2 regions of the Psychrobacter alimentarius genome follow, and region 1 is predicted to be linked to the other one. Evidence: riboswitches for the same ligand, from Rfam matches in the RefSeq annotation. Region 1 holds a riboswitch; the other holds the start of a gene.
What was found. Region 1 has a riboswitch for thiamine pyrophosphate ahead of thiC (phosphomethylpyrimidine synthase ThiC). Riboswitches for the same ligand answer to the same signal wherever they lie in the genome.
Positions count from the first base shown of each region.

Region 2: linked by a shared signal. The riboswitch ahead of A3K91_RS11930 (ABC transporter substrate-binding protein) and the one ahead of thiC (phosphomethylpyrimidine synthase ThiC) in region 1 are both predicted to bind thiamine pyrophosphate.

Region 1 is NZ_CP014945.1:120,192-137,083, forward strand. It holds gene A3K91_RS00520 (autotransporter domain-containing protein) at 1-2,649, opposite strand, end outside; gene thiC (phosphomethylpyrimidine synthase ThiC) at 2,861-5,008, opposite strand; TPP riboswitch at 5,244-5,388, opposite strand; gene pstS (phosphate ABC transporter substrate-binding protein PstS) at 5,643-6,821, shown strand; gene pstC (phosphate ABC transporter permease subunit PstC) at 7,039-7,992, shown strand; gene pstA (phosphate ABC transporter permease PstA) at 8,063-8,968, shown strand; gene pstB (phosphate ABC transporter ATP-binding protein PstB) at 9,053-9,988, shown strand; gene phoU (phosphate signaling complex protein PhoU) at 10,096-10,887, shown strand; gene A3K91_RS00555 (oxidative damage protection protein) at 11,011-11,301, opposite strand; gene argH (argininosuccinate lyase) at 11,632-13,005, opposite strand; gene A3K91_RS00565 (histidine kinase) at 13,245-14,270, shown strand; gene A3K91_RS00570 (LytR/AlgR family response regulator transcription factor) at 14,495-15,232, shown strand; gene hemC (hydroxymethylbilane synthase) at 15,456-16,490, shown strand; gene A3K91_RS00580 (uroporphyrinogen-III synthase) at 16,575-16,892, shown strand, end outside.
Region 2 is NZ_CP014945.1:2,868,361-2,885,252, reverse strand. It holds gene A3K91_RS11940 (AAA family ATPase) at 1-326, shown strand, start outside; gene A3K91_RS11935 (VWA domain-containing protein) at 455-1,759, shown strand; gene A3K91_RS11930 (ABC transporter substrate-binding protein) at 1,851-2,747, opposite strand; TPP riboswitch at 2,866-2,982, opposite strand; gene A3K91_RS11925 (hypothetical protein) at 3,191-4,030, opposite strand; gene A3K91_RS11920 (YbaN family protein) at 4,438-4,860, shown strand; gene A3K91_RS11915 (cold-shock protein) at 5,105-5,314, shown strand; gene A3K91_RS11910 (YeiH family protein) at 5,615-6,718, opposite strand; gene A3K91_RS11905 (LysR substrate-binding domain-containing protein) at 6,975-7,931, shown strand; gene A3K91_RS11900 (universal stress protein) at 7,993-8,454, opposite strand; gene A3K91_RS11895 (universal stress protein) at 8,592-9,053, opposite strand; gene A3K91_RS11890 (insulinase family protein) at 9,494-12,535, shown strand; gene A3K91_RS11885 (serine hydrolase domain-containing protein) at 12,653-13,993, opposite strand; gene A3K91_RS11880 (NUDIX hydrolase) at 14,138-14,701, opposite strand; gene A3K91_RS11875 (SDR family oxidoreductase) at 15,123-15,938, opposite strand; gene A3K91_RS11870 (NUDIX hydrolase) at 16,560-16,892, shown strand, end outside.

The DNA of each region.
Region 1 (16,892 bases):
ATTTACAATTTGATCTTGAATGGCTCGGTCTAGCGCGTAAGCAATACCGACATCATTACGTTGTGATTGAGTATTGACTGACTCTACAAAGGTAGTATCAGTAACTGGCGGCTCAGGCGTAACTACTGGCGGCTCAGGTGTGACTACTGGCGGTTCAGGCGTGACTACTGGTGGTTCAGGTGTGACTACTGGTGGTTCAGGTGTGACTACTGGCGGCTCAGGTGTGACTACTGGCGGTTCAGGTGTGACTACTGGTGGTTCAGGTGTGACTACTGGTGGTTCAGGTGTGACTACTGGCGGCTCAGGCGTGACTACTGGCGGTTCAGGCGTGACTACTGGCGGTTCAGGCGTGACTACTGGTGGAGTAGGTGCTCCCATTTTTAGATGAACGGCATTAGGATCACTATAGTCTGCATAGAAGTTTACTAATGGGCTATTATCGCTTACTTGTGTAAACTCACCTACGCGAGTCGTGGCTTTTACAATATCCTTCCATTCATTATTGCCGGACAAGTTAGCAACTGCTTCTGAGGCATTGACTTCTAACTGACCTTGACTGATATTGGCTCTTCCTTGAACAATCAACTGACCGTAATCATCAAGCGTGTTTAATCCAATTCCCAAGATTTCGCCATCTCTCATGGTATAGTTGCCATCAAGACGTAGTGTTCCCTGATTGATATTAGTAGCGCCTGTCCATTGTTTGGCAGTTGTCGCCATAGCTAGTAAGCCAGTGCCTTCTTTGGCAAAGTCACCTGCACCAGTGATAACAGCACTATTAACTACCTTCGTATTAAAGCCTTGCGTGTCTATATTAGCACCGCCTGCTTTGACGTTAATGCTACTTTCACCAAAACCGCCAAAGCCATTAAATAGAGCATCTTGATCGGCTGTCAAGCGCAAAGTACCACCATCAAAATTAACTACGGAATTTGAAGTGGCACTAGTAGCGCGCACGAGTGACTCAGTTGACAATACACCCTTACTATTTAGATTGACAGTGGCTGAGCCATTATTACCGACTACTAAATCTTTGGTAGCAAAGGTACTATTACTGCTGATATCCAATGACCCTGCTGCACTAATATCTTCACCTAAATGAGTAGATTCAGCAACTTCCACTCTACCATTATTGTCAAGAGTTAAAGTACCGCTACCACTGCCACCTATTGAAAGGTTATCGGTAGTTAGCGCTGAGTCAGCATCAGTGATATTGACAATACCTCGACCCATACCTTGTAGGCCAATGACTGTTAAGTCAGCAGTTACCTTGCCACCTTTGGCAATATCTAACTGTCCGTTATTATTAAAGCCAACTTGTAGTTCTTTACTATCCATGGTAGAGCCCGCATCACTGATACTGACGCGATTTTTGTTGTTGCCTATACCTTGACCTAAACGCACAATATCATTAGCCGACGCTTTGGCACCTTGAGCGACGCTAAGACTGCCTTGACCATTATTACCTATGATGATATTTTCGCTAATAAGTGTACTGTTATTGCCCGTTACTTCAATCAAGCCTTCACCTGAGAACTCATCTCCTATGATACTTGAATTATCTATAGTTACCTTGGCACCATCTTGAATTTTTAAAGTACCGTTACCGCTTTGAGCGATAGTAATCTCTGGTGCTATTAATACAGAGTCTGTACCTTTGACGTCGATAGTCCCATCACTGTCTCGGACAAGGCCTGTACCTGCAGCTATTGTACTAGTTACTTTGGCACCATTACTGATGATCAACAAACCTGTCCCTCTACCGCCAGAAACAATTCGCGCTGCTGTAGCCGTAGTGCCGCTGCCATCGACAGTAGCAGTACCGTTACTACCAACGCCAATACCAACACCAATATCACTAGTGGCTGTTAGTTTGGCCGAGTCGTTGACCACTAAAGTGCCTTCGCCTGTATCACCGACTATAATTCTATCAGTGCTTAAGCTGGAACCTGCACCTGTGATAGTAATCTGACCTTTAGAGTCGCTAGCGATGCCAGCACCTACCTCAGACTGAAACTTGCCAGCTGCGCCATTTTTTATTGTCAGAGTACCTTCGCCCTTATCGCCTACTAAGATGGACTTACCGTTGAATACGGTATTTTTATCCGTCAAAGTCATATTAGCGACGCTACCTACTTCTAATCCCAAAACGGTTAAATCATTTATCGTAATATTAGCACCGTTTTGTGCGGTCAGCTCAGCCTGACCCTCTTCAGAGATAGTAAGGAATTCGGCGTTCAGTGAGCTACCAGCGCCGTCAATGGTAACGACACTAACGCTATCAGGTCTTACTGCCAGACTAATGAGATCATTTGAGACCACGCTACCAGCAGTATTGATATTTAGAGCAGCGGCGTCTGCAAACCCAAATACCATCTCACTACCAGTGACTTTAGAGCCATTGCTGACTGTTACGACTTCATCCACAGCAAAACTACTCGGCAAAGCTGTTGTTGCGCCATCATCATAAGTCACATCAGCCAGTGCTGAGCCAGAAGCGCAAAGCATCGCTACCGCCAATGGAGTTAATAAAAGCTTGCTCGCTACTTGAGACTTACCAGAAGACTTACCACGAGATTTGGCAAGTTCAGACACGCATTGATAAACACCTAGAGAATGATTAAAAACAACACGATAGACATGATTCATAAATGGACCTTATTAGTAGATGATGAGGACATAACAATTGCTTGTAAAGTTACCCGTATCTTACTCCAAGTAATGGTTTTGTCTATCTATTTTTACACAAATGTTTATATGTTAGATTCCATATATAAGATAAATATTGCATTACTCATTAAAAAAGCTCGAACCTAACAACTAGGTTCGAGCTTTTTTAATATTTTTATACTAGCGTCTGTTAAACCTCTTTATATAGCTGACGTCCTTCCTTATTGTATTTTGCTGTCATCTCCGCCATACCTTGGCGGACTTCCTCAACGCTGGCTTCGCCAACTTGCCCAACAAGTTCCGTATCTACTTCTTTAATCAGATGATCGGCATCGGTCAAATCTCCTGATTGCGGCGTGACTTTTTCGTTAGCTACTTTTTTGTCAGTGGCCTTTGTATTCAATCCTGCTGCATACTCACGCACATTTTGTGTGATTTTCATCGAACAAAATTTCGGTCCACACATTGAGCAAAAGTGCGCAGATTTATGAGCGTCTTTTGGCAAGGTTTCATCGTGGAACTCTCGCGCCGTATCTGGATCGAGTGCGAGGTTGAACTGATCGTCCCAGCGGAACTCGAAGCGGGCTTTTGACAAGGCGTTGTCACGCGCTTGCGCACCCGGATGGCCTTTGGCAAGGTCAGCGGCATGGGCAGCAATCTTATACGTGATGATGCCGTCTTTGACGTCCTTTTTATTGGGCAAACCCAAGTGCTCTTTTGGCGTGACATAACAAAGCATCGCTGTGCCAAACCAGCCAATCATCGCCGCCCCAATCGCGCTGGTGATATGATCATAACCGGGAGCAATATCAGTCGTCAAAGGTCCTAAGGTGTAAAAAGGCGCGTCCGCACACAGCTCAAGCTGTAAGTCCATATTTTCTTTGATACGGTTCATCGCTACGTGCCCAGGCCCTTCGATCATCACTTGTACGTCATGCTTCCATGCGACTTTGGTCAATTCACCAAGGGTACGTAGCTCGCCGAACTGTGCCTCATCGTTGGCATCTTGCAAGCAGCCAGGGCGCAAACCATCGCCCAAACTAAACGCCACATCATACTGTTTCATAATCTCGCAAATGTCTTCAAAATGCGTGTATAAAAAGCTCTCTTTATGATGAGCCAAGCACCACTGTGCCATGATAGAACCGCCACGTGACACAATACCCGTCAAGCGCTTGGCGGTCAGTGGAACGTAGCGAAGTAGGACGCCCGCGTGAATGGTGAAGTAATCCACCCCTTGCTCAGCTTGTTCGATCAAGGTGTCTCGAAAAATCTCCCACGTCAAATCTTCTGCCACCCCATCGACTTTCTCTAACGCTTGATAGATTGGTACCGTACCGATGGGTACAGGCGAGTTACGAATCAGCCATTCGCGCGTTTCATGAATATGATTGCCCGTTGATAAATCCATGATGGTATCTGCGCCCCAACGCGTCGCCCATGTCATCTTTGATACTTCTTCGTCGATTGAGGAACCAAGCGCTGAGTTGCCAATATTGGCATTGATTTTTACCAAAAAATTGCGCCCGATAATCATCGGCTCGGACTCAGGGTGATTGATGTTATTTGGGATAATAGCGCGACCAGCGGCCACTTCACTGCGCACGAATTCAGGTGTGATGATTTTGGGTGTATTGGCCCCAAAATTTTCCCCATCATGTTGGCGTGTATCCGTCAGCTCATGTTGCTTCTGCGTTTCGCGAATGGCGATGTATTCCATCTCAGGGGTGATGACGCCGCGGCGCGCGTAATACATTTGCGTGACATTGCCTGACAAGCCGTTGCCTGTTTTGGCACGGCGCGGCTTATCAATATGAGCAAATCTTAAGTTGGCGGTACTAATATCACGTGCGCGCGCTTGTCCGTATGAGCTGGATAAACTGCTGAGCTGTTCGGTATCGCCGCGCTCTGCAATCCAGTGTTCGCGCAGTTTTGGCAAGCCACGGGTGAGGTCAATATCGACATTGGGGTCGGTATAAACGCCGGAGGTGTCATAGACATAAAATGGTGGGTTTTTTTCCCAATTCGCCTCATCCGTGCCTTGAATAGGGGTTGGATCAAGAGAAATTTCGCGCATCGGTACTTGAATATCAGGACGCGAGCCTTCGATATAGACTTTACGAGAGGCGGGGAGAATGCGATGAAGGTCACGGGCGTCTTCTTCAAAACGCGCATCACTTGCCGTGCGGTGAGCAGGGGTTTTTAGCGCCTCAGATTTTTTATCGGATTTACTGCTGGTCTCATCTATAGTTGTCGGCTTAACAAGCGCGTCACTATTTGGAGTATGGACTTGAGGGTTTTGAGTGTTTGTCGTTGTCTGAATATTTGAAGGTTTCATGTGCTGTCCTAGCGTGTTGGTTTTTGAATAAAATCAACACCGCCAGTAGCTGCGGGGTAAAGCCATGTGATACGAACAAATACAATCAAAAAGCAAACGTGCGCCCGAAATGAGACGTAGTGAGTCACTAAAAGTTTGATGGACACAAATTATTAGCACCATACATCGGCAAAAAACCGCTGTTAAACATTGGCAATAATAAAAAGGCATTTCTGCGCGCCCTTTGTACATATAGAACATAGGCTTAAGACTTCCCTGCGTCGGTACTAACCGCATCAGGTTCGGCGGGTGATCTCTCAGCGAATGTATAAAGGCAATTGTTTTAGTAAAGCAAGTTTAATAAAACAGGCCAATATGACACCGCACCCCGAGTCTGTCAGTGTTGTAAATCAACTTCATACTAGCAAAATTCTGTTCTAACGGCTAATGGTATTTGGAGAAAACCTTGGGCTCGAGAAACGATTGCCTTATGTACTGAGCTTATAAAGGCAGGTAGAAGGGAACAATGCGCTGTTATGGGCGAAACTAAAAGATTAAAGTCATTGTCATTAAACTGTCATAAAAACTTGTCACTATAGCTCGCATGTCACAAACAATGTTTTTTTGTATCGTTGTCAAACTTTAGGAGTCTTACATGCGTTATTCGTTATTAGCAGTGGCCGTCAGCTGTACCTTAGTACTTACGGCGTGTAACAAATCGACCGATACGACAGAGCCGGCTGCTGATACTAGCAGTAGCGCTGCCGCAACGACTGAAACAACTGGCAATGCAACCACCAGCACAGCATCTGCTGCTACTTCAGGGTTCAAGTCTGCTGAAAACATTGCCATGAACATCACTGGCGCAGGTGCTTCTTTCCCGCAGCCTATCTATGCCAAATGGTCTGCTGACTACAATGCTGATACTGGTGGTCAGGTCAACTACCAATCAATCGGTTCTTCTGGTGGTATCAAACAAATTCAGTCAAAAACAGTCGATTTTGGTGCCTCTGATGCGCCGATGACGCCTGAAGAGCTTGAAGAATCTGGTCTTATCCAGTTCCCAACCGTTATTGGCGGCGTTGTACCAATTGTCAATATCGATGGTGTTGAGCCAGGCGCGCTAAAATTGGATGGTCAGACATTGGCTGATATTTATCTAGGCAAAATCAGTAAATGGAATGACCCAGCTATTGTAGCCATGAACCCAGATTTGACCCTACCTGATGCAGCCATTACTACTGTTTTCCGTTCAGACGGGTCAGGTACGACTTTTAACTTCACAGATTATCTCGCCAAAGTGTCACCGGATTGGAACAATACCGTTGGTGTTGATAAAACGGTTAAATGGCCAACCTCTGCGACAGGTGCTGGTGGTAAAGGTAACGAAGGCGTTTCAAGCTACGTTAATCGTATGAAAAACTCTATCGGCTACGTTGAGTATGCTTACGCTAAGCAAAACAACATGTCACATACGGCTCTTAAAAATGCCGCCGGTAACTTTGTACAGCCTTCTGCAGAGACTTTTGCAGCGGCAGGTGACATCGATTGGTCAAAACAAGAAGGCTTTTATAAAGTCATCACCAACTCTGAGACTGCTCAAGCATGGCCAATCGCTGCTGCGACATTCATCTTGGTACACAAGCAACCAGAGAATCCTCAGCAAGTGGCTGGTGTGTTGAACTTCTTTGATTGGGCATATACCCAAGGCGATGATGATGCCATGGCGTTAGATTACGTTCCTTTCTCTGATACTGCCGTCGCATTATTCAAAGAAAAATGGAATGAGGTGAAAGGTAGTGATGGACAGCCTGTTTATAAGCCTGCTCAGTAATTGACCTACTTTAGAGACTGTTTCATACATCTCTAAACGCCCTCTCAAACCACTATTCTCCGGTAGCGGTTTGAGAGGTTTTATCACAGTGAATTTAAGGACGATGCTGGTGGGTTGTCTCTATAGATAGTTCATCCTACTTTTTAAGTTTACTGTCATAAAACCTGCGTAACCTTTCTAACATTTTGACTTGATCCTATACAACGCTGAGACACTTATGAATGACTTAAGGTCCCAATTGGCCAAACAAAAACGTTACGATACGCTGTTTGTCAATGCAACCAAGGCTTTTGCCATACTGGTACTCCTCTCTTTAGGCGGTATTTTAGTCTCCTTAATTATTGGAGCATGGCCCAGCATTCAAGCGTTTGGACTTGGTTTTTATACCAGCAATAACTGGGATACGGTTGCCAATGAATACGGTGCATTGGCGCCTATTTACGGCACGTTGGTGACGTCATTTGTGGCGATTATGATTGCTGTACCAGTCAGCTTTGGTATCGCTATCTTTTTGACTGAGATGTGCCCGAAGTTCTTAAAAAAGCCTTTGGGTATCGCGATTGAGCTTTTAGCCGGTATTCCTTCTATCATTTATGGTATGTGGGGATTATTCGTGTTTGCACCATTTTTTGGCGACCACATTCAGCCATGGTTTATCGAGCATGTGGGTCCTTTGCCTATCATTGGCAAGCTATTCACTGGTGCGCCAATGGGGCTTGGTTTATTTACCGCGTCCTTGGTGCTTGCCATCATGATCATTCCTTTTATTGCGGCCACCATGCGCGATGTTTTTTCGGTGGTACCAGACTTATTAAAAGAGTCGGCTTATGGCATGGGTGCCACGACATGGGAAGTCATGTTTAAGATTATCTTGCCTTATACCAAAGCGGGCGTTGTGGGCGGTGTTATTTTGGGATTAGGCCGTGCATTGGGCGAAACCATGGCGGTGACTTTCTTGATTGGTAATGCCTTTAATATCAGCCCAAGCTTATTCACCTCTGGCGTCACGATCACTTCTGCCTTGGCCAATGAATTCGCTGAAGCGTCGAGTGAGCTGCATTTGGCTTCGTTACTCCATTTAGGCTTAATCCTATTTGTCATTACTTTCATCGTCTTGTCCCTTGCAAAGCTGATGCTGATGCGCATGGACAGCAAAGCGGGCAATCGGTAGATAGATATCTGGTTGTCTTGAGAAGTTTTGATGGTTATTGGTATTGACAAAAAAACGGGACACAAACTTTATGCTTTCTAACAATACAATCAATGCGCCCCTACCAGCGAATACAGGCTTTGAAGGTCGTTATAACCGAAGTCTCTATAACAAGCGTCGCTGGGCCAATAAGATTGGTTTGGGCTTTGCCATGTCGGCGATGGTTTTTGGTTTGTTTTGGCTGTTTTGGATTTTGTTCACGCTTTTTATTGAAGGCTTTCAGGGTCTTATACAACTACCAGTATTTACCGCCGATACACCGCCGCCAATGAGTGTTGGTGGTTTACGCAATGCCATTGTTGGTTCAGTCATGTTGGCGTTTTCAGGGTTGTTAATTGGCGCTCCGATTGGGCTGATGACGGGTATTTATTTGTCTGAGTTCTCTCAAGGGAGTATGCTTGGCAAAGTGACACGTTTTTTAAATGATATCTTATTGTCGGCGCCCTCTATTGTGATTGGTCTGTTTATTTATGCACTGATGGTAAAAGGTCAAAATTTCTCTGGTTGGGCAGGTGCGTTGGCATTGGCGCTGATTGTCATTCCGGTGGTTGTACGTACCACCGAAAACATGCTCAACTTGGTGCCCAATAGCATTCGTGAAGCCGCTTATGCACTTGGAACACCCAAGTGGAAAATGGTGACGCAAGTAACCATCAAAGCCGCCAAAGCGGGTCTCACTACAGGTGTGTTACTAGCTTTTGCGAGAATTACAGGTGAAACGGCTCCTTTGCTATTTACTGCGCTGAACAATCAATATTTCAGTACCGATATGAGCCAACCACTGGCTAACTTACCCAACACCATTTATCAGTTTGCGATGAGTCCTTACGAAAACTGGCATACGTTGGCATGGGCGGCGGCACTTCTCATCACCGCCTCGGTCTTGGTATTGAACGTGACAGCCAGATTCATCGGCGCTAGAGGTCAGGTAAAATAAAACCTGACCACAGCTTACTGACAATAGATAGTAAGCATTACTTGAACTTATATGAATTTTAATTGAGCTAGGTTGGATAAGACTATGAATGACGTCATAAGCAAAGTTCGCAAAAATAAGACGGCTGATCGCTTCAATGAGGCAACAGACACTAAGACAACCGGCAACCTGTTGAATAGAACCAAGTCTACTAGCGGACAAAAAGAGCAACCAGATATCGCCAGTCTGACCAAGCAAACGCTTCATGACATTCCTAAGAATATGCCACCTGCCAAACTGCAGATTCGTGACTTAAATTTTTATTATGGTGATTTTAAAGCCCTAAAAAATATCAATATCGACATTCCAGATAAAAAAGTGACGGCCTTTATCGGTCCTTCAGGGTGTGGCAAATCGACGCTATTACGTACCTTTAACCGCATGTATGATCTGTACCCAGGGATGCGTGCAGAAGGCAATATTAATCTCGATGGCAAAAACATCTTAGACAAAGACATCGACGTGAACTTGCTGCGCGCTCAAGTTGGCATGGTGTTTCAAAAACCAACGCCATTCCCGATGTCGATCTATGACAATGTTGCCTTTGGCGTGCGCCTGTATGAAAAATTGAGCAAAGCGGAGCTGGATAATCGTGTGGAGTGGGCACTCAGAAAATCGGCATTGTGGCCGGAAGTAAAAGACAAGCTAAAGGCATCTGGATTGTCATTATCAGGTGGTCAGCAGCAGCGTCTATGTATCGCTCGCAGCGTCGCCACCAAACCTGAAGTATTGTTACTTGATGAGCCTACATCAGCGCTAGATCCTATTTCGACGGGCGCTATTGAGGATTTGATCGAAGACTTAAAAAACGACTATACCATTGCTATCGTGACCCATAACATGCAACAAGCCGCACGGGTATCGGACTATACGGTTTATATGTATTTGGGCGATATGATTGAGATGGGTGAGACCGATCAGATATTTACCAAACCCAATCAAAAAGCGACGGAAGACTATATTACGGGTCGTTATGGTTAAGGACAAGGTTTGAGCAGGCAGGGGTGTTCGGCATGTTTTATGAGCTGATGGGTTCGGCTCAAAAGCACCTTCGCTATTAAAAGTATAGATTTTAGGGAATTCTTCTGATGCAAAGTGAAAAGCATATCTCAAAAAGTTTCGACCAAGATCTCGATGAAGCCATCCGTCTGTTTTTATACATGGGTGATAGCGCGGCCAACCAAGTTGCCAAAGCCATCCATGCGCTGATTGATAAAGATGAGACACTGGCACAAGAAGTCATTGATATGGATTTCGACATCAATCGTATGGAAGTAGATTTGGATGAGCATATTTTGCTATTGGTTGCCAAACGCCAGCCCGCTGCCAGTGACTTACGTTTAGTGATGTCTATCAGTAAAGGGGTGGTTGATTTAGAGCGCATCGGGGATGAAGCTGTCAAGATTGCTCAAATGGCCAAAAAGATCGCCGCACAAGGTAAGTCCTCTTATGGTTATGCTGAGGTTCAGCATCTTAGCAACCAAGTTCGCCTTATGCTGCACAATGCGTTAGAAGCTTTTGGTCAGTCAAATGCTGAGCAAGCGTTTGAAGTCATGCGCAATGATGACGTGGTCAATGATGAGTATCAATCAGCCATTCGTGCCTTGATGACCTACATCATGGAAGATTCGCGTCATGTATCAAAAGTGATTAATATCATGTGGGTCTTGCGCGCGCTTGAACGAATCGGCGATCATGCACAAAACGTGGCTGAGCTCGTCATCAACTATATCAGCGGTCAAGATGTGCGTCATTCCGACTACACCAAAGTCGAAAAAGCCGTCCAAGCTGCCAATGATCGAATGGCAGCGCGTCAAGTAGGCACTGTGTCAGCCATGTCGTTGACGGATATTGCCACATCAGACCGTGACGAGGAATAAAAGTTCGCTTGCCAATGTTTTTGGTAGCATTATTTTTCGCAGCGTTATATTTAGCTCATAAAAAAACGCGCTATCAATGAGTGTATAGCGCGTTTTTTATGAAATGTAATCAACGAGTACCCATTAGCTTTCTGGCGTCCAGCCTTGGGCGCGCTCATAGTCTTCGTTATCTAAAAACTTATCACGTTGTTCTGTTAAGAATTTTTTGGCTTCAGGATCCATCATGCTCAAGTGATTTTCGTTAATCAGCATGGTTTGATGCTCAAGCCATTCTTTCCACGCCTTGTCAGATACCGTCTCTTGTAGCTCCTGACCTTTTTTGTTAGGGAAAGGCGGATGCGGCATTTTTGGCAATTCTTGCTTATATTTACGGCAAAACACGGTATTGGCTTGCGGATTAAATGTCTCAGTCATAAGGCGTTCCTTATTTATTATAGTAAGTGGTCAAATCAGATTAATTCATTGGTCTATGATAACGGTCTTGGCAGATTTAGCAAAGGGTATCTGGTGTATACAGCCAATCTTAAACAAAATAAATAAATCCATGACAACGTACTTTTGGAATAATTCTTACTTGCCGTGCGTACGCAGGTAGAGGCTGCGAGAACTTATTCCAATATTAGCAGCACAGTGTTTTTATGATGAATTGACTATAGTTTGCAGGCGGTATGACAAATAAAAAACACCCGCTATTGAGACGGGTGTTTTTTATATTAAGATACAGCAGACTGTGCTATTGACATATTAAGCAAACGCTTTTAAACGCGCACGGCCATTGACCACGGCTTGCTTTACTTGGTTAGGCGCGGTGCCGCCCAAATGATCACGAGCTGCCAATGATCCTTCTAACGTTAGGTAATCAAACACATCATCACCAATGGCATCGCTGAACTGTTTGAGCTGTGCCAAAGACAAGTCGCTCAAATCAACGCCCTCGGCGATACCTAAAGCGACGGCATTACCAACCACTTCGTGTGCATCACGGAACGCCACACCATTACGTACCAGATAATCTGCTAGATCAGTTGCAGTTGCATAACCTTTCATAGTAGCAGCACGCATATTTTCCTTATTTGGTGTGATATTCGGCAGCATATCAGCAAAGGCAAGTAGCGAACCCGTTAACGTATCTACGCAATCAAAAAGAGGTTCTTTGTCTTCTTGGTTGTCTTTATTATAAGCAAGTGGCTGGCTTTTCATTAGGCTCAGTAAGGTCATGAGTTGACCAAACACACGCGCGGCTTTACCACGTACTAACTCAGGTACATCCGGGTTTTTCTTCTGCGGCATGATAGAGGAGCCAGTGCAAAAGCGATCTGGTATTTGTACAAAGTTAAATTGCGCTGACATCCACAGAATGATTTCTTCACTCATGCGCGACATATGCATCATGAGAATAGAAGCCGCTGAGGTAAATTCAATGGCAAAATCACGGTCTGAGACGGCATCAAGTGAATTTTGGCAAATGCCTTCAAAGCCTAATAACTCAGCCGTAATGGTACGATCGATAGGGAAGGTCGTACCAGCAAGGGCAGCGCTGCCAAGTGGCATCTGGTTGATACGGCGACGTGCATCGACGAGGCGTTCGGTATCGCGATATAGCATCTCAAACCATGCCATGACATGATGACCGAAGCTAACAGGCTGCGCGGTTTGTAGATGGGTGAAGCCTGGCATGATGGTATTGGTGTGTTGTTCCGCCAGATCAAGCAGCCCGCTTTGCAGACGTACCAATAGTGCAATGATGTTGTCTGTCTCTTCACGTAACCAAAGACGGATATCAGTGGCGACTTGATCGTTACGGCTACGTCCAGTGTGTAGCTTTTTGCCGACTGAACCGATAATGTCTGTTAAGCGCGATTCAACGTTCATGTGTACGTCTTCGAGCGCGATTGACCAGTTGAAGTCACCCACTTCAATCTCACGCAACACTTGCTGGAGACCCTCGATAATGGTCGCCACTTCCTCAGCAGCCAAAATGCCGCACTCTTTAAGCATGGTCGCATGAGCGATTGAGCCTTGGATATCGTGACGTGCAAAGCGTTGATCAAAACCAACAGAGGCGGTAAAAGCGGCCACAAAACTGTCGGTTGCTTCACTAAATCGGCCACCCCACATCTGCTGGCCCTGACTGCCTGCAGTGGTGCTTTGCGAAGCAGTATTGGTTATAGAAGCTTCTGTGCTAGAATCAGGAGCAGAAACGTTTACATTTGATTCAGGATTACTATGGTTTGAAGAATTGGCATTCATATCGGTACAGGACAAGTCAAGAGAATAAGAACTCAAGTATAGCAAAGGATGAGGTTGCCTTACTAGCGGAGCGCTTAGAGTTTTTTATTCCCAAGCTCATGGAAATCATGAGACCTTGGCAGTGGCTACTGTATATCTTTTTTTGGTCATTGTTCGTGACCGTGATGGAACGCCATGGCTTAGCCACTTGGTCAGATTTTCTGATCAAATTTTTTTGTAGGTTTGTTCAAAACGTTTTAATCGTCATGCCTTCACTATATCTGGTTGACTACCTTCGACCCATTTTTAAAAACGCCAGTATTTCAAGCGTGACTATACGTGTCGTCTTACTAATGATGCTGGCTTCTGTCATATCCATGACTTTGGTGATGCTGGTTATGGTAAATATGGGCTGGGAAGAATACGATTTACAAGCGTTTGTCTTCAGTGTGCTGTTTGATACGTTGTTCACAGGCGGCTTTACCTTAGTGTTTTTACTCTATTTTTTGCGTATTCATCGTGAGCTTAATGCGCTCAAGTCCTCGTTCGAGTATAAGTTGGCCACACAAAACGACATAATAAAAGCCCGTATCGCCCCCCATTTTTTCTTTAATACGCTCAACACCCTCACTTCGCTCATAGAATCTCACCCAGCAAGAGCTTCTCTATTATTACAACACGTTTCTGCGCTGTTCCGAGCCAGTTTTACAGGCGCGCATGAAGTCAGTTTTGAAGAAGAAATCGCCCTTTGTGAGCATTACTTAGCCATTGAATCCAGTCGTTTGGCAGATAAGCTTGAAGTAAGTTGGCAACTGCCTGACGAGGATGTCATGTATGACATGGTTATCACGGCGCTCACGTTACAAAGTGTGCTAGAAAAAATGCTGATTAATGTGGTCGAAATGACCACTGAGACCATATACATAGATATTAAAGTGACGTGGGAGCAGCATCGAGTTGTCACGATTATCAGTGTTGATCTACCCAAAAAGACATTGATTGTGAATCATAATTTGCGTCAACATATGGATTTTCATATTCAAACGGAGCGCTTACGTGCCTATTTTGGTCACAGCTCAGATATTAAAAGTATCATTACCAGTACCCAAATCATCACTGTCATGGACTATCCGTTACATGACGTCAGTTTATGACCCTTTTACATCATAAAATTCCTTCTTTGTTTGCGCCAAAAATGCGCATGGCACACTTATTGCATTCCTTATAATAAACTTACTAGTAATAGAAACATATTGACTATACCAAGGATGAGTACATTCGGGCCCTCCGTATTCAAGGATTGAGCTTTTGCCTCAGATAATAGTTAGTAATTGCTAGTAGAGACACATATTAAGTCTGCCCGAAGATAGGAGTTTACATGCGTATCGTAGTTTGTGATGATGAGCCGCTAGCGCGTGAGCGTTTGGTCAGAATTGTCCAAGAGTCAGGCCATGAGGTCGTTGCTCAGGCAACAACAGGAGCAGAGGCCATTATTGCTGTCAAAAGTAAGCAGCCAGACATTATACTGTTAGACATTCGTATGCCTGAAATGGACGGTGTACACTGTGCGCAAGAGCTTGCGAAACTTGAACATCCGCCAGCGATTATATTTGTTACCGCTTATGACCATTATGCGATAGCAGCGCTCAAGGCCAGTGCGATTGGTTATTTATTAAAGCCTGCCAATAAAGATGAGTTATTAGAAGCGTTGAATAAAGCCAAAAATCTAAACGCTGCTCAGTTAAATGAGATCCGTAAGCTTGAAAACCCAGCGGCCCGACCAGTACGTGAACACATTGCTGCTCGTACTCATCGAGGGGTTGAGCTGATTAAATTTAAAGACATCTACTATTTTACGGCCGATCAAAAGTATGTCAAAGTACGTCACAAGGATGGAGTAGTACTGATCGACGAAACATTAAAAGAGCTGGAACAAGAGTTTGGTGATCGACTTTTCCGCGTGCATCGTAATGCGATTATCAATCTCAGTTTTTTAGATTTTTTAGAGACGCTGGATGCAGGGCAGTATCAGATACGCTTTAAAGGGATCGCTGAGACATTGGCAGTTAGTCGTCGTCACTTGCCTGCGCTGCGCGATAAAATCCAAAGCATGTAACCTTTGATACCCATATCGACATCATCATCCCATATCATCAAACCCTTATTTATGCTTAAATAGGGGTATTTTTTTGTGTCAGTATTTACAGTGAGTGACGGATATTGCCCATGAACTGTGGCAAATTATCCATGTTTCTAAGTACTGAAATTTTTAAGTGCTGATATTTGAATATTGGTATCTACGTACTGACATTATAGTATCAAATTTATCGAGGTCCTTTATGAGCAACCCGCAGCAATCTGCTTTGACTACCTTAACGATTGCCACCCGTCAGAGTCCATTGGCATTATGGCAAGCTGAGCATATTCGTGCTCGTCTGCTCGAGATGTACCCTGAATTGACAATTCAATTACTAAAAATTGTCACTAAGGGTGACAAGATTTTGGACACACCTTTGGCCAAAATTGGCGGAAAAGGTTTATTTGTCAAAGAGCTTGAACAAGCTTTGTATGATAAACAGGCAGACATTGCCGTGCATTCACTAAAAGATGTGCCGATGCAGTTACCAGAAGGCCTAACATTGGGCGTCTACTGTAAGCGTGCGTCACCCACCGATGCTTTTGTCTCAAATACTTATGAGAGTATTGATGAGTTGCCACAAGGTGCCGTTGTTGGAACATCAAGCTTGCGCCGCCAGTGTCAAATCAAAGCCTACCGTCCAGATTTACAGATAAAAACGTTGCGCGGTAATGTGGGTACTCGTTTGGGTAAATTAGATGCAGGCGAGTATGATGCCATTATTTTAGCGACCAGTGGGTTACAGCGTATTGAGTTGGATGAGCGTATACGTGGTGAGCTTGATATCGATGCTTGCTTACCTGCCGTTGGGCAAGGTGCCTTGGCGATTGAATGCCGTGAAGGCGATGATGAGGTATTAAAGCTATTAGCACCGTTAAATGACGATAAAGCTCGCATTCGACTCATTGCAGAGCGTGCACTAAACCGTCATTTAGACGGCGGTTGTCAGGTTCCCATTGCCGCTTATGCGGTGCTCCAAATGGCTGATGAAACCGATGCCAATAATGATCACAATGGTGATAACGGTAATAATGACGGTGGTAACGTACTATGGCTACGTGGCCGAGTGGGAGCAGCAGACGGTAGTCAGCTGTTAAAAGCAGAAAAACGGGTGACATTGGTTGGCACACAGGCTGATTTAGAAATACAGGCCAATCAGTTGGGTATCGACGTTGCCAAGAAGCTACTTGCTGATGGCGCAGGTGATATCTTATCAGCGATTTATCACCCTGAATAAGATGTGAGCCATCTGGTCATAAACCGTTAGACATATCGGCCTTTGAGTGAACCGATTTTATCAGTCTTTTACCATGGTACTCGTATGTTATCGTCCACCGATCTTAAGTCTACAGACGCCTGCCAGTCTATCAGCCAAGCATTATCTGCGCCGCAATTGGTCATCAATACACGACCAGTAGAGCGTGCGGCGCCATTGACACAGTGCTTACAAGCAGCAGGGTTGATCGTGATTGACATGCCGATGTTGACATTGCAGTCACGGGCTATGACTGATGGCGATATGGTGACGATGCGTCAATGGTTAGCAGGCGCGTACAAAGCACTGGTAGTTGTCAGTCCCACTGCTGCCGCATCAGGTTTGGCAGCTTGGCAAGCGCTTAAGTGTGAAGCACAAGACGAT
Region 2 (16,892 bases), 580 kb from region 1:
TTAATATTAATTCTAGTCATGTTTCGCCATCAACAACTATAGAAGATGTATTAAATGGAAAGGCGTTTGTTGAAACACTAGTAACTTTTAGAGATGATTATCCAGAACATTTAGGATTTTTAGATAGTCATAGTATGGAAGATGTGAAAGAAGTATGTTCACGGTCCGCGTTAGACCTTAAAACTAGCGAGACTGATAAACTACTCAACTTCTTCAAACAAGAAGGAGTGAAGTATGAGTTTTCAAAAAGGTATATAGATATTATAGATGATAGTTATGAAATACCTGATTGGATTACTAAGATCCGTCAGTATTTCGAGTCATGATTGGGATTAATATTTCTAATCATTAATAAAATAAGAAACCACCACTGCAAGTACTATGGCGGTATTTTTATGTCTACAACTACGCTATATTATTATTAAAAGAATAATACTCTAGAGTAAGGAATACTATGAACCATCTCACCGTCGGACAACGCACACCTTTAAACAACCTTGCTATTGACGATACCGCACCCATCACGCTCAAGTTTACGCGCCAAAGTCCGATAGAGATGGACATCAGCTGCTTTGCCTTAGACGCAGCGGGCAAACTGATCAACGATGATTACATGGTGTTTTATAATCAACCAACCTCACCTTGTGGGCAAATCAAGCTCACCCATTACGAGTCGCAGCCAACGGCGAATAAAGGCATTCAAGCCGAGTTTGAAGTTAATTTATCCAAACTGGGTGCGAATATAGACAGCTTGTTTTTTGTATTATCAGCCGATACTCCGCTCAACCAAATTCAATCGCTAGATATTGGTATTTGGCAGCAATCGCAAAAAGCGCAGGCAGAATATCAAGTAGCCGACTTTGCTCAGCAGCAAGCCAGTATGCTGATGCAGATTTATCGTAAGGGCGGTGTTTGGCGCTTAGCGAATGTCGCGCAAGGGTTTAATGGTGGACTTGCTGCAATCGTGCAGCACTTTGGCGGTGATGTAGCGGAAGATCACAGTGATACTGTGCCTGCACAAACCATTGCCCCAGCCAAAATTAATACCTCAAAAGTTCCTTTAGAAAAGGTGATGCTAGAGAAAGCGCCCAAGCTGGTTAACCTTGCCAAAAAAGCCACCATCTCGCTTGAAAAACGCCAGTTGCAGCAATTAACCGCAAAAGTGGCGCTTGTGCTCGATGCCTCAGGTTCAATGAACAGACAATATAAACAAGGTCGTGTACAAGAGGTAGTCAACCGCTTGTTGCCATTGGCTGTCAGCTTTGATGATGATCAAGCGCTAGACTGCTGGGCGTTTGCCCGTGACCCACAATATTTGGGTGAGATTGGGTTGAGCAACTACGAAGGGTTTATTGACAACGCTCATGGTGGCTGGCGTAAATGGGCACTTGGCCCGCGCATCAACAATGAAGCAGAAGTCATGAAAGCCGTGACTGAGTTTTATCAAAAGGACGGCCTAGATGTGCCCGTTTATATTTTATTTATCAGTGATGGCGGGGTGAGTGACAATCGGGGCATCACCAGAGTCATGACGGAAGCGGCAAACCTGCCAATGTTTTGGCAGTTTGTCGGACTGGGTGGTCGCGGTTATGGCATCCTGAAAAAACTAGACGACATGACAGGGCGCGTAATTGATAATTGCGACTTTTTTGAACTCGACGATTTAAATGACATTAGCGAAGAAGCCTTGTATGAAAACATGCTAGAAGAGTTCCCAAGCTGGCTAAAAGAAGCTAAGCAGCTTGGGATCGTGCAGTAATAACCTTGTCATTCTATTAACCATAAAAAACCGCCACAGCAAACACTATGGCGGTTTTTTATGGTTCAAAATATCTTAACTTATAAAATGTCTACAACGCCCACAGCGACTGATACTGCTCATCGGTCAAGGTCACAATATCAATCTCTGCCAGCATCTCGCGAAGTTCTTGCCACTTAGCTGCATCGGGATTGATGGGCGTGATCAATCTGCCCAGCGTATTATCGATAATGGCATCCATCAAGGCATCGGCCTCGGTTTTACTGTAGTCATAATAAATACGGTGAGCAGCATCTGGATCGTTTTTACACAGCTCAGTCATCTGGTTGGTCACTTGGATAAAGGTGTCTATCGCGTCTTTTTTCGCGCTATAAATCTCAGTAGTTGTGAGGATTTCTAACGCTGAAAAGTTAGGATAGGGTGAGAGGTGCTGATCGATAAATGTAAAATCCATACTCTCAGAAGTCGCTTCAACACCTTCAAAGTTATAAAAGCACAACCATGCACCATCAAGGCTTGGGTCTTGTTGTAAATTCTTTATATGATAAAAGTCTTTTTGCACAAAGGTGACATTATCACGGCTGATGCTAAAGCCGTTTTTCTTGGCATAGCGGGCTAATATCTCAAAGCCAATACGATTGGTTTTTTCCTCAGCAGCAGGGGTACAAATGCGAATCGGCTGATTGTTTTTTAGCTTATCCATGCTGGACTGCTGCATCAATATACCGCCATCAGTCTCAAAGAAGCAGCCCAGCGCACGAAGATTAGGCGCGTAATGTTCAAACAGATGGATAGGCTCATTGACGTGCAAATCGATTGTTTGATTCTGCAATTCAGCAAAGCCATCATAATGGTCATTTGGTTCGATAATGTTTATATCAAGCCCTGCTTGCTCGTACGCGCCCGTGGTCACACCAGCGATAAAGGGCAAGTGATCAGGGTTTAAGAACCATTCGAGGGTCAGGGTAAGGGAGGTGGTTGGCTGCATCGTTGTTTCCTTTTTAGGTGGGAAACAATCAGACTGATACTGTTTAGGTAAAACAAGAAAGGTAAAATCTCAAAATCAGATGCATAATCACATAACCGCATCATTTGGAGATTTATTAAAACGTGTCACGCTTGTTTCCTACGTCAGTGCTAACTGCTTCAGGTTCACGGGTCTATCTCAGCGATGACGTCGGCTGTGTTTACAGCGTCAAATCATTGCACCCCGACAAGATGGATTAGTGCTTTATCATCATAGATGACTTAAGAGAGGTAATGCAAGACTTTGAGTAAGTCAGTGAGTTGACAATAAATGATTAAAATAAGAATGCGAGCTAGCATTGATAAAAAATGAGAGCATTGACAGGTTAGCAATAAATAAAAACTGTTCATAGCCAAGACTATGAACGGTTTTTATCTTAAAAAGAGTCAGTCAATTGAAAATAATTATTCAGCATATAAAGGGGTAAGCATACCTTTATAAGCCAACCGCTCGTTTACAGGCATTTTGAACACTTGACCATTAAAAGCAGTCGATTTAGCCCAGTCAACGGTATTGGTCGTCAGATCGACCAAGTAAAGGTGATGAAACTGCCCTTGCTGCGGTGTTGCAAAGCCAGTGCCGCCAGTCGCGACTGCTGTAGTAACACCCATTGCCATAGAGTAGCCAAATGATGGTTTGCTGCCCGTAACCATGGATACGAACACTTTATCGGTGCCTTCGATTTCTTTGAGCGTCTCTAATGTGGTTTTATCCAAACCCAAATTGACGCTATTGCCTTTTGCTTTATCGATTTCTTTTCTTTTATCTTGGGCAAAAGCTTCTAGCAATGTCAGATATTTTTGATTGGTTGCCTGACTGAGGTTGTTCGTAGAGCTCAGTAATGGATAAGCCGTATTGAGTTCGTCTTTTGCATTGGCATTAGCTAATATATCCATCTTTGCTAACGCTTCTTTGGAGAGCGCACCACACACAAACGGTGCTGTAGTGCGAGACACTTTCAAAGATCTTTCACTCAACGCTTCTTCTACAGTTGCCATCATGGCAAGTGAGGTAAGGTTGGATTGTTCATACAAGACATCATTTTTACCCATTTCTACTCTAATTAGACAACCATCGCTGATGACACTAACGGATTGAGACTTTAGATTTTGCTGCGTTTTGTCATATGTTAAGCGTGCTTCTGGACTAGCAGTTGTCGCACAACCACTAAATATAGTGACAGCAGCGATTGCTAAAGGTAGCGTGAGCATTTTGAGGGATGATAGGTTAAACAATGTGGCCATATATGTCCTTGTAACGATACAAAGTAGAAGAAAACGGAGGATAAACAAAAACAGGGAGTAGCAATGAAATGCCAAGATTGACGAATCTAACCTTATACAAAAATAGAAAGTTACCTAATAACACAACCTTTAACATATTAACTATTGACTAGAACAATAGTTCGTTAGAAAGGCGATTATGCACCAGTTTTTATGATTCTTCTACTAAAATTTTACTGAAACTCTCAATATTTTTTTGCCAAATAAAAAATATCCGATTGATAAATAACAAACACAAAAAAGCAAAAATAACCTTGTACCATTTTCAGCGATATTGCATGCTGATTGACCTATATAGGTCGCTTCTTTATTAAAAATTTAAAGCCACTTAATTTCTACTATGTATATTGCCAAATGACACCAATATTATGAGTGCTAACAAAAAAGCTTTTTACTACCGTCCAAAAACCAATCAATCCAAAAGTCCAGCGGTGCGTTGGACATTTGTAATATTGGGCTGGGTATTTTTTGTATTGGGGATTGTTGGTGCGCTATTACCTGTGATGCCGACCGCTCCTTTTATATTGCTGGCAGCAGGCTGCTGGGCGCGTAGCTCTAGGCGCTTTCACTTTTGGCTCATCAATCACAAGTATTTTGGTAAGTTTGTCCGTGATTGGGAAAACAATCATGCCGTACCTTTATATGCCAAATGGCTGGCAACGATCATGATGACCATCTCAACGAGTATGTTGTTTTATCGTCTACCTGCCGATATGCTATGGGTCGCATGGCTGGTAGCCGCCGTTTGTAGTGGAGTAGCAGTCTATTTATTTCGTTTGCCAAACGCTTAAAATTGCTGCAATTAGAGGTAAAAACGGTGATAAATGGGCGTCAGTTACACGAAATATGAGATAAGGCTTGCGATGCAAGAATGTTCCCCTTATAATACGTCCAAGCTTAAGAGCAGTTCTGCACCAAATCATTACCTCGTAGTATTAGTTATAATCCTTCGTTTTAATATTTATCGTTCAGTAGCTATTTGCAAGCGTTATCGGTCACTAGACCATTAATAAATTTAAAAGTAGGATTATCAATATGTCAGATACTCAAAAAGGTACAGTTAAGTGGTTCAACGAAGCTAAAGGCTTTGGTTTTATCGCTCCAGAAACTGGCGCAGACGTTTTTGCTCATTACAGCGAAATCACTGGTTCAGGTTTCAAAACTTTGGCTGAAGGCCAAGAAGTTGAGTTCACTGTAACTCAAGGCCAAAAAGGCCCACAAGCACATAACATCGTTGCTATCTAATTTGTCTTTTATAGACAGGTAGATAAATAGATGTTTAAAAAACGAACCTTTGGGTTCGTTTTTTTTCGTCTGCACTTTAGCGTTAACAGCGCACAGAACCAAAAATGCCTACAACCATAGCGATGGTCGTAGGCATTTTAAATGTTGGATAATGATAAATAGATCAGACGCAGTGATTTAATGTAGTAAGTTCAATATCAAAATGAAACAGCGTGCTGGAATAAATTTTTCGCAGCCTCTGTCTGCGAAGGCACAGTAAGCAAGAAAAATTTATTCCAATTCAGCGTTAATCTATTTTATTTAGAATCGACTATACATTAAGCTGACCGCAACATTGATCAACCCACCACCAATAATGAGCCAAACAAACATAGTCGCACCCAAAATAAGAGGCTTGATGCCAGCTTGCTTGATAGCGCTTAAATGGGTGGTCAGACCAAGGGCAAACATCGCCATCGTGAGCAACACATCATCGAGTATGACCATACTACGCTCAAAACCTGTACTCATTGGCACCCATGTATGTAATAAGACAATGGCGATAAAGATAAACGCAAACCAAGGGACTTGAACTTCTTTTAGGCGTTTTACGATAGAAAGTCGTTCATTACGGTCAGTATCATCGTTCTTACTTTTGGTTAAAGCAAAAGACAAAATAAGCAAGAAAGGCGCTAGCATCATCACCCGTATCATCTTGGTGACGACCGCCGTATCGCCAACCTCAGTACTGATAGCATTACCTGCTACCACCACTTGTGCCACTTCATGAATGGTTGAGCCCGTATAGATCCCGTATTGCTCAGTACTGAGCCAAGGTTGCAGCCAGCCTATGTGATGCAAGAGTGGGTAGAGGAGCATAGCGACCGTACCAAAGACCACGACGGTAGCCACGGCGATAGTGACTTTATGTGCTTCGGCTTTGATGACGGGTTCTGCGGCAATGACTGCTGCTGCGCCGCAAATACTTGCCCCCGAGCCAATCAGTAATGTGGTCTGTCTATCTACCTTTAGCCATCTTGTACCGAGCCAATACGTGAGTAGAAAGGTGGATGTCAATACAAGAGCATCGATCATGATGGCAGGCATACCCACCCCTGAGACTTGCGTCAGAGTCAGCTTAAAACCATAAAACATAATGGCAAGGCGCAGTATCTGACCTTTGGCGAAGGCCACACCCACACTCAAGCGATCAGATACACTAGGGTAAACGGTATTGCCCAATACCATACCAAGCAAAATAGCCAAGGTTAAAGACGACAGTCCAACCACACGTCCTGCTGTCCAAGTATCGAGACTGGTATTGAGCCATAAACAAAACAAACTGCCAACCAATACCACCACCAGTCCTGCCAAATGGCGGTTGGTTGGGCAATAATGGTCAACGGTTTGTGCTAAAGCGTGCATGACTGACTGTCCTATCATCTATAATCAAAATAAGCATAAGCTTATGATTGGTCAGTATAAAACAGGACAATCTATAATAAAAACAGATTAATAAGATAGAAACTATCGGTTTTTTAGGTTAACGTATACAGTCATGGTGTTAATTTTGCTATAGTTGATTCAGCTCAAAAAATGAAATGACTCCATCTGCTTACACGTCTGAAGAATAAATAATGCACCGCTCCTGAGTATCATCCACTAATATAGTATTGAAATAATGAAGAAACCGCTTCAGACATTACCAAAAATCACGCTCAAACAGCTGTCTGTCTTTGTCAGTATTTATCAGACGGGCAGTACCAGCCGTGCTAGTGAGGAGTTACACTTATCACAGTCGGCGGTCAGTAGCGCTCTGAGTGAATTGGAGTCGAGGCTACAAATGCCATTGTTTGAGCGTGTTGGTCGCAGGCTCAATCATCATCCTAATGCCCATCCCATTTATGTACAGGCGCAAGCAATCTTAGGTCAAGCATTGACGCTAGAGCATTATCACAAGCACCAAGCAGGCCAGATTCGTATTGGTACAAGTACCACGATTGGGAATTATGTGTTGCCGTCGCTGCTTGCTACGCTCTATGAGACGCTACCAGATGCCAATGTGGACATGTATATTGCCAATACCCAAGAAGTAGTCAGCGAGATTGAACAGTTAAATATTGATATTGCGCTAGTGGAGGGCGTACCGCGTCCGACAGACATGAAAACCATTGAGCAACGTGCTTGGCGCACGGATACCTTAAAGGTTTTTGCCAAGCGTAATAGTCAATGGTTGATAGAGCTAGCGTCATATAATGATGATAATGGGTGTTATGAGCTGAGTCTGGAGCAATTGGCACAGCTGCCGTTATTGGTACGTGAGGCAGGGTCAGGCACTCGGCAAATTATCGATGAGCAGTTATTGAAGCATTTACCCAATGCTGAGATTGTCATGGCGATTCAACAATCAGAAGCGATCAAGCACATGGTGATGGCAGATATCGGTCTTGGCTGTTTGTCTCAGCATGTGATTGAGAGCGAGCTGGCCTCAGGAAAGTTGGTACAGGTAAAAGTGGCGGGCATTGATTTGTCGCGGACATGGTGGCTGGTCTGGCACAAAGCCCGCCATCAAAGTCCCATTTGGCAGACCTTCATTGATATTTTGACAGAGGCATCAATATCAAAGAAACCGCAATAAAAAACGTCCCATAAGCAAATGTGCTATGGGACGTTTTATAAAATAACCTATCTGATTTACGTTATTCGTTGACTGGTTTGTCCAATCTTACGACCAAGCTATCGCAAGGCACATTTGGCAGGATGTTGTCTGCGGTAGCGCCGCTGAGCCATGCGGCAATGCCATGTCGATTGTGACGACCGATGACCAATAGATCAACTTCATGTTTGTGGCAATAATTGACGATACCTTCACTGTTAGAGATGGCCGTGGTCACCTCAGAATTGACGTCGTGTAGCTCATTGCGATCCAAAAACTGTGCCAGCTTGGCACGCGCTTCTTGGCAACGTTCATCATCAATCTGATCGTATAAGCTTGAGGCTGGCACCAGTTCATAGCCGAAGCCAACCATGGTGTCTTTCACAATATGCAATACCGATAACTTGGCATTAGGACGATTCTCCACGATGCGTTTGGCTTTTTGGGCGACTATATCGGCATCAGAGAGCAAGTCAGTGACCAATAATATATGTTCGTAACTCATGTGCTTCTCCTTGTGACAGATGATTATAACTATAGCACTACGGCAAGGCGCTGTGAAGTAAAGCTTGACTGTCTTTAGTATGTCAAAGCGACAGCATCTATAAATGACAGACTCAATTACATAGTGAGCAGTACCAATTATTTTTCTACAGGCTTATTAAGCTTGACCACTAAGCTATCACAAGGGACATTTGGCAATATACTATCTGCCGTGGCAGTCACTAACCAAGCGGCGATACCATGGCGCTCATGACGTCCAATAATAAGTAAATCAACGTCTTTTTTATGACAGTAATTAACAATACCCTTACTGTTAGAGATGGCAGCGGTTACCTCAGAGTTAACGGCTTCTAGCTCATTGCGCTCAAGAAAGCGCGCAAGCTTAGCACGTGCTTCTTGCCACTTTTCGCCATCGACGTCGCCTGTGAGGCTGGACGAAGGGACAAGCTCATAACCGAAGCGCACCATGTCATCTTCAACGATATGCAGCACAGACAATTTGGCATTGGGAGCGCCAGCGAGGATACGTTTGGCCTTTTGCGCAACCAAATCAGCATCGGACATTAAGTCAGTGACCAATAAAACATGTTGGTAACTCATGAGCAGCTCCTTGTGACAGATGGTTTTCACTATAACACTACTAATGCCCGCTGTTAAGTAACATCATTAAATCAGGAACATTCACTAAACATATTTAGATTTTAAGGTCTAGCTACCTTTCCTATGGCTTTCTGGCCTATCTTTTAGAGCGTACCTTGACTTATTAAATGCTTAGCCCCATCTAATACCGTTAGGCAAATTCCTATTAATGGATGCAACAGTGCCATTACATATACCGCTATGACATACGAATATTACCCAAAATTTTTGTACTGATTGATATCAATGACAGATAAAACGATTTATCTTGTAGCCATTATCTTGTACTCGTAATTTTTATTCATTATTGGTTTTTACTCAAGTAAAGTAAGAGATGCATAATTTTTACTCGAACCTCACGCTGATACTTACTCAGGTAAAAACACTCTATAAGGAACACTATGACTGACACGCTATTCACTGCTGACCTGACCCTGCATCCAGCGTTTGAGCTGATTGAGCATCGCCATATTGAGGCGCTTTCGATGGATGTGTTGATCAGTCAACATGTCAAAACAGGTGCAATGCATTATCATTTGGCACACCCAAGTGATGAAAACGCTTTTTTGGTGGGCTTTCGTACCCAGCCCATGGACTCAAAAGGTGAGGCGCACATCCTAGAGCATGTCGCCTTATGTGGTTCTGAAAAATTCCCAGTCCGTGATCCGTTCTTTTCGATGATTAAGCGCTCGCTCAATACTTTTATGAATGCGATGACTGCCGCTGATTGGACGGCATATCCGTATGCCACGCAAAACAAAAACGACTATTTCAATTTGCTTGCGGTCTATCTTGACGCGTCATTTTTTCCCAATATTCATCCGCTTGATTTTGCTCAAGAAGGCATTCGTGTTGAGTTGGATAGCGAGGACAAACCGCATTTTAAGGGTATTGTATTTAATGAGATGAAAGGGGCGATGAGTGGTGAGATTGATCAGCTTTATCATGCTGTCGCTCATCACTTATTCCCAACGACGACGTATCATTACAATTCAGGCGGTGATCCTGCTGATATTCCTGATTTGACACATCCTGAGTTGGTGGCGTTTCATCAAAGCCATTATCATCCATCGAACAGCGTGATCATGAGCTTTGGTAATATTCCAGTGGCTGAGACACAGACCAAGATTCATGAAGATGCGTTGATTCAGTTTGAAGCTGGCAAAAAGCATGTCTCACGTCCAGAGCAGCGCTTGTCTGCGCCAATTAGCGCCACCGATACTTATACCGCTGATGAGGCAGGCCCAGACCAAACGCATCATGTCGTTGCTTGGCTGCTACCGTCTATTACCGATCCAAAGCAGCGTCTGGCGCTCCGTTTATTAGAAGGGGTGTTGGTTGAACATTCAGGCTCACCGCTGCGTGCGTATTTGGACAGCCATCCTCTAGGCAAAGCACCTAGTCCATTACTGGGACTCGATGACAGTCATTACGAAATGGTCTTTTATACCGGTCTACGTGGCTCAAACCCTGAGCATGCCGAAGCGGTCGAGCAGGGCATCATAGATTTGCTGACCAAAGTTGCAAGCGAACCAGTCGATGATGAAACCATCGAAACCATTTTGCATCAGATAGAGATTGATCAACGTCATATCGGTGGTGATAGCGTTCCTTATGGTCTAAACCTAATGCTAGAAGGCTTTAGTACCGCTATCCACGATGGCAACCCTATCGATGTTTGGGAAGTGGATGAGCATCTACAATGGTTACGTGAGCAGGTGAAAGATAAAGCGTGGTTGCCCAATTTAATCAAAACCCATTTGCTCGACAACAATCACCGTGTGCGTGTCACCTTGACGCCAGACAGTGAAAAAACGGCTCGTCTGGCTGCTGCAGAGCAGACCCGTTTAGACACTATCGCGATGGATTTGACGGCTGATGATAAAGACATTTTGCATAAGCAAGCGCTCGATTTGGCTGCGCGCCAAGCAGCGCCGGATGATTTGAGCTTATTGCCAAAAGTGGGTCTAGAAGATGTCCCAACGGACATCAGCTTTAAGCAAGGCACGCAAAAAACGGTACGTTTGAGTGGACAAGACAGCACTTTATTTGAATATGAAGCAGGTACCAATGGTATCTACTATTATCAAGTCATTGTGCCATTGACCGATGCCATTGGTGGCGTCAATAGTGACCAGTTGCCAGTAGATGAGGTGATTAATCATCCATTGCTGCCTATTTATCTAAGTTTATTGTCAGAGCTTGGCACCGACTCGATCAGTGCTCATGACATGCAAGCCAAGCAAGCGGCGCATTCTTCAGGAGTCACTGCCCGTATCAGTCAACGTACCGGCATTGCCGATAGCCAGTCTATCAGCAGCTATTTTGTGGTCGCGACGCGTGCGCTGAATCGTAAACCTGAAGCGATTGATCTGCTCAAAGAAGTCATGGAACATAGTGTCTTTAGTGAGCATGACCGTATCAAAGAGATTTTGCAGCAGCGTCAAGCGAGCTGGCAATCAAACCTTGCTGGTTCCGGACATTCGTATGCCATGCAGATAGCCAGTCGCGGTATGAGTCGTCAAGCGCAGCTAGAGTATGTGCGCAGCGGTCTTCCCGCCTTGAATGCACTGAAAGATTTCTTAACGCATGCGAGTACTGACGATGCGCAATGGGATAAGCTTGCGACCAGCTTGATGGACTTGCATCAGCGTTTGATTAGCTTACCTAAACATGCGGTGATCATTTGTGAAGCCGAGCAAACTGAGCGGTTGAGTAACTTAATTGTCGACAGTTGGAAAGACATCCAAGCACCAGCGCTTGCAGAAAAATTAACCAACTCTGATCGCGGTATTAATGACAATGTCCCAAGCGAGTTTGCAGACTTACATCTAAATGATGTTGAAGGTGAATCAGTAGCGGTTGAAGATTTGGCATGGTTGGTTCCGACCAACGTTTATCATAATGCCAGCGCTTATACGGTACCTGCGGCCGATCATCCTGATACTGCTGCGTTGATGGTACTAGCGCCTTACTTACGAAACGGCTATTTGCACAGTGCCATTCGTGAGCGCGGCGGGGCTTATGGCGGCGGTGCTGGCTATGATGCCAATGCCTGTGCCTTTAAGTTCTTCAGTTATCGTGATCCTCAGTGTGCTGAGACCTTTGCCCATTTTGATGCCAGTATCGAATGGTTGTTAAACGAGCCGCAAACGGATGAGCAGTTAGAAGAGGCCATCCTTGGTATTATCTCTGGTATGGATAAACCTGGCTCTCCTGCAGGGGAGGCAATCAAAGCCTGTTTTGCTGACTTGCATCGTCGCGGTGCAGACTGGCAGCGCAAAATGCGTGCGGCCATCTTGTCCGTGACCGTTGCTGATTTGCAGCGTGTTGCCAAACAATACTTGCAAGGACAAGAGCATGTACGTGCGGTTCTAGCGCCTTATGACAAAGAAAGTCAGGTAAAAGCATTGGGCTTTAATGTGTGTAAAATTAAAAGCTAATAGTACTGTGCTCCTATAAAGTAAATGACCTATATAAGAAAACCGCCGCTTTCGATGTATGATGAAAGCGGCGGTTTTTTATGGTACTCACTTTTTATGATGTTTACTTCTAAGTTGTTACTTCTTTATTAAGTAATTAGCGACTGCTTTAAAAGCAGGAATGGTAGTCGGGTCATTTTTGCTATTACTGGCATCAGGATGCGAGGCAAAACGGACGATGACCATGTCAGCCGCTGGATCAATATAAATCCTTTGACCATGGACACCGCGAGCCGAATAGACAGGTGTAGGATTGTCGTATGACCACCACATACTTTTATAGCTGCCATTTTTGAGTTGTTTATAATTTGCCTTGGCAAAAGCAGCCTTGTCGCCGCCAGCTTCGATATGCTCTACTACAGCTGCTGGAAACAGACGCTCACCGTTAATCTCGCCTTTATTCAGCATGAGGCTACCAATGCGTGCCATATCATGCAAGCCTGCACTGATACCACCGCCTGCAAATGGCGTACCTTTGGCATCAACCGTCATATAGGCACTCTGTTCAGCGCCGATTTTTTGCCAGATGCGCTCAGAGAGTAGGTTATTGACCGCTTTGCCAGTGGTACGCGCAATGATCCAACCCAGCGTATCGCTGTTAATGGTTTGATAGTTAAAGGCATTCCCATGCTCGCCTTTTTTCTTGACCGTTTGAAGGTATTCAAAATAGCCATTAGGCCCGTCATAATCTTTGGGTTTCGGTAGTGGGCTGGCCGCTTCTGAATATTTCCAAATATCCGCATTGGGGTCGGCATAGTCTTCGCTATAGTCCAGTGCGGTGGTCATATCCATGACTTGACGTACGGTTGCATCTCCAAAGCCGCTATCTGCTAACTCAGGAATAATAGAAGCAACCAATGCGTCATCGTCAAGCTTTCCTTCGGTCACGAGAATCTCTGCCAATAGCCCTGTCATCGATTTGGTCATCGACATCGCAGCATGTTGGCCAAGCTCATTGAGACAGCCATTTTGACGCTCATATACCACCTTACCGTGATGCAAGATCATAATGCCGTCCGTATAGTTGGCGTCCAATGATTCCTGCCATGTCATCGAGCGATTACTACCAGTGGGAGTAAAGGTAATGGCATCGATATTTTTATCCAGCTCATAGTTGAGTTTGGAGGGTGCACCGATACCGCGACTGACTTCGGTGGTCGGCATCAGCTCACGAATGTGACAAACTGTCCAACGTAGCTTTGGAAAACTAAAAAAATCAGAGGACGGCTGCGCTATCAGCTTGTCATTGGGCGGCGGAAAACCTTGCATCCAACCAAGCGCCTGTGGATCTGATTGTTTGGCAGTAAGTGGTGTGTCATTTGCATGACTAGTTGTACTGAGCAATGTCATGGCGATGGTCAGTGGCAATAAAGGAGTGAATGATAATAGCGATAAGGAACGTTGCAACAAAGTCAGCATGATATTCTCGCAAGTCAGATGAAGCGGTTAACGTCAGACAATAAAAAACCATTGATAAGGATCTATACTAATGACTTAGCATAATTCTTATCAATGGTTTTTACCAACAACTTTTGTATGGTCTTTTGTGCTTATCGTACGAGGTCAATAGCGTTTAATACTTTGATCTTTGCCTATATAGTCTTGATGAACCGGAAATTGAGCATATGTATCGAACGTTTTACGGTCTTCAAAGTAGCTGTTTAGCGTGCGACGTACTGCTTCAAAAGCAATCTCATCCCATGGAATGTCTTCTTCTTTAAACAACGCACAGTCAAGACTCTCAGAGCCGATACCATACGCGCCGTCTTTTAACTCTGTTAGATAGATACTATAGATTTGACCGATATCAGGGATGTCATACAGACAGTATAAGCGCGGGTTGATAACCACTGCTTCTGCCTCTTCATAGCTCTCACGTGCCGCTCCTTCAGCCATGGTTTCGCCATTTTCCATAAATCCGGCTGGCAAGGTCCAAAGTCCATATTGTGGTTCGATGGCACGGCGACACAGAAGCACTCGGTTTTCATGAATCACAAGTGAGCCACAGATTACTTTTGGGTTTTCATAATGAATATAGTGGCAATTGGGACATACCAAACGCGGTACATTATCTGTGGGTGGTATTTTGCGTTCTGCTTTATGACCGCATTGTAGACAATAGCCCATATTACCTGCCTTATTTTTTATAAATATCGTGTATCCACTTATCTTAAAAGGTTTTTGACCATTCTGATGTTTGCTTTTGTATATAAAGTTCTTCGCAATAAACAGTATTTCGTATAGTACCAAGCGTTTTATTCTTACCTATACTAAGCATCGTCAGGATTATATTAGGCTACTTTATCTAAAACCCCCTGATAGTGTTTGTCAATTTCTATCAAGGGTTTTTAAGTGAGGGATAGGAGCTTATCAATGACGATCAGAGCTCAGCATCTGCATGCTAATAATGCCTGCTACAGAAGCATAAACAGGCAATATTGGCCGTTTCAGCCCATGGTACAAAACATCAGCGAGCAACCAGTGACGATGTGTAAGGCTGTCCGTTCAATAGGTAGCAATACTCGGAGGATGTAGCACATCATTGATATCAGCCATTGGTAATCATGCCTCCATTGATATGGAGCGTTTGACCCGTCACAAAGCTACTGTCTTGGCAAGCAAGAAATACATAGGCAGGCCCCATCTCGCGTGGCTGACCCATACGGCCCATTGGTGAAGACATCGACTCTAAAATATCTTTATCAAAATCTTTAAATACCAGTTGAATCTCACTCACCACAGGGCCTGGTGCAACCTGATTGACACGAATGCCGCGATTAAGGAGTTGTTGCGATAGTGCGCGGGTATAGCCGACGATAGCGCCTTTGGTCGCGGTATAAGGTACCAAAACATCATTGCCGACATACGCATTAACGGACGTCGTATTAATGATACTGTCGCCTTCTTTCATGTGCTCAAGAGCGGCGCGGGTCGCATAAAACATTCCTGACATATTGACATCAAAGTGCTGCTGCCAATCCTCATCGCTGACTTCCGATAAATCATGATACGGCTTTTGCATACCAGCGTTATTTACTAATACATCAATGCCGCCCCATTGTGCCACGACCGCTTCTACCGCTTCTTTACAACTGTTACTGTCTGCCGTATCACCTTGCAACACTAGAGCGTCTGCGCCTTCCGCTTCGATGCCCTCACGCGTCTCATTTGCGCTTTCTTCGTCAGAATGATAAAGGATGGCGACTTTGGCACCTTCGCGTGCCATATGAAAAGCAACGGCACGTCCGATACCACTGTCTCCGCCAGTGATTAAAACACGTTTGTCAGCCAGTTTGCCTGAGCCTTTGTAACTATCATTGATATATTCAGCAGGTGGCATCATGCTGTCGATTTGGTCTGTCATAACTCGTATCCTTTATCTTATTTATAGTTAATTTATTGTTTGTATGACAAGGCTCTGTGAAGTCCTTTTTATATGGATATGTCAAAATTGATATCTCAAAGTAGATATTCTATATTTATCACAGTCTGTCGGAGCTCATCATAATGTCCAGACACCTATTTTGGAATATGGCTAAGTTGAGGTTTGGCAATTTAAAAATGTTGTCGTGTTAACCGATAAGTTAAATCAAGACTGAATAAGGCGGTGCAAAAATGGTATAGACATATAAAAACATGTCGATCAAAAACAGGTGATATATGGCATAGAGACATGAAAGAGCAGGCATAATGACAAAGAATTAACACTAAATTTTGGACATTACCGAGATATATAGGCACTCGATATAACAAAGGCTGTACACAATGAGAATAAGCATCGGCATTTATACTCACTGTTGCACTTATCAAAAGAGAGTATCTTATATAGGCATGGGTAGTATTTTGATAAACATGGCACAATCATTGTATATAGCGATAAGCTGATGAATAAGAAAAGCTGCCACACCATCGACAGGTTATACTGGCATGCTGAGATAGGCACCATCATAAATAATATGATGATGACCACCCATAGGATTTGATAATGACCATACCCAACAATCTTGATGTCTTTAATAAATTTAGCGTGGCTGTACCAACGTTTATTCGCTATCCCACACTCAGAAAGTTGGCCGAACGCGTACAGCAAGAAACCGTCACTGCCATCAATCATCCAATACGCCACAACGATCACAACACTTCTTATAGTGCGCGTGTCTTAGACAGTCTATATCAGACACCGATTGCAGATGCCTCGGTATTGGTGGCGATCACTCATGAGCGTCATCCAAAATTGCTACTCACGCGCCGCGCTGCCCATATGAATAGTCATGCTGGTGAAGTGTCTTGTGTAGGCGGTAAACACGATCAGGGTGAT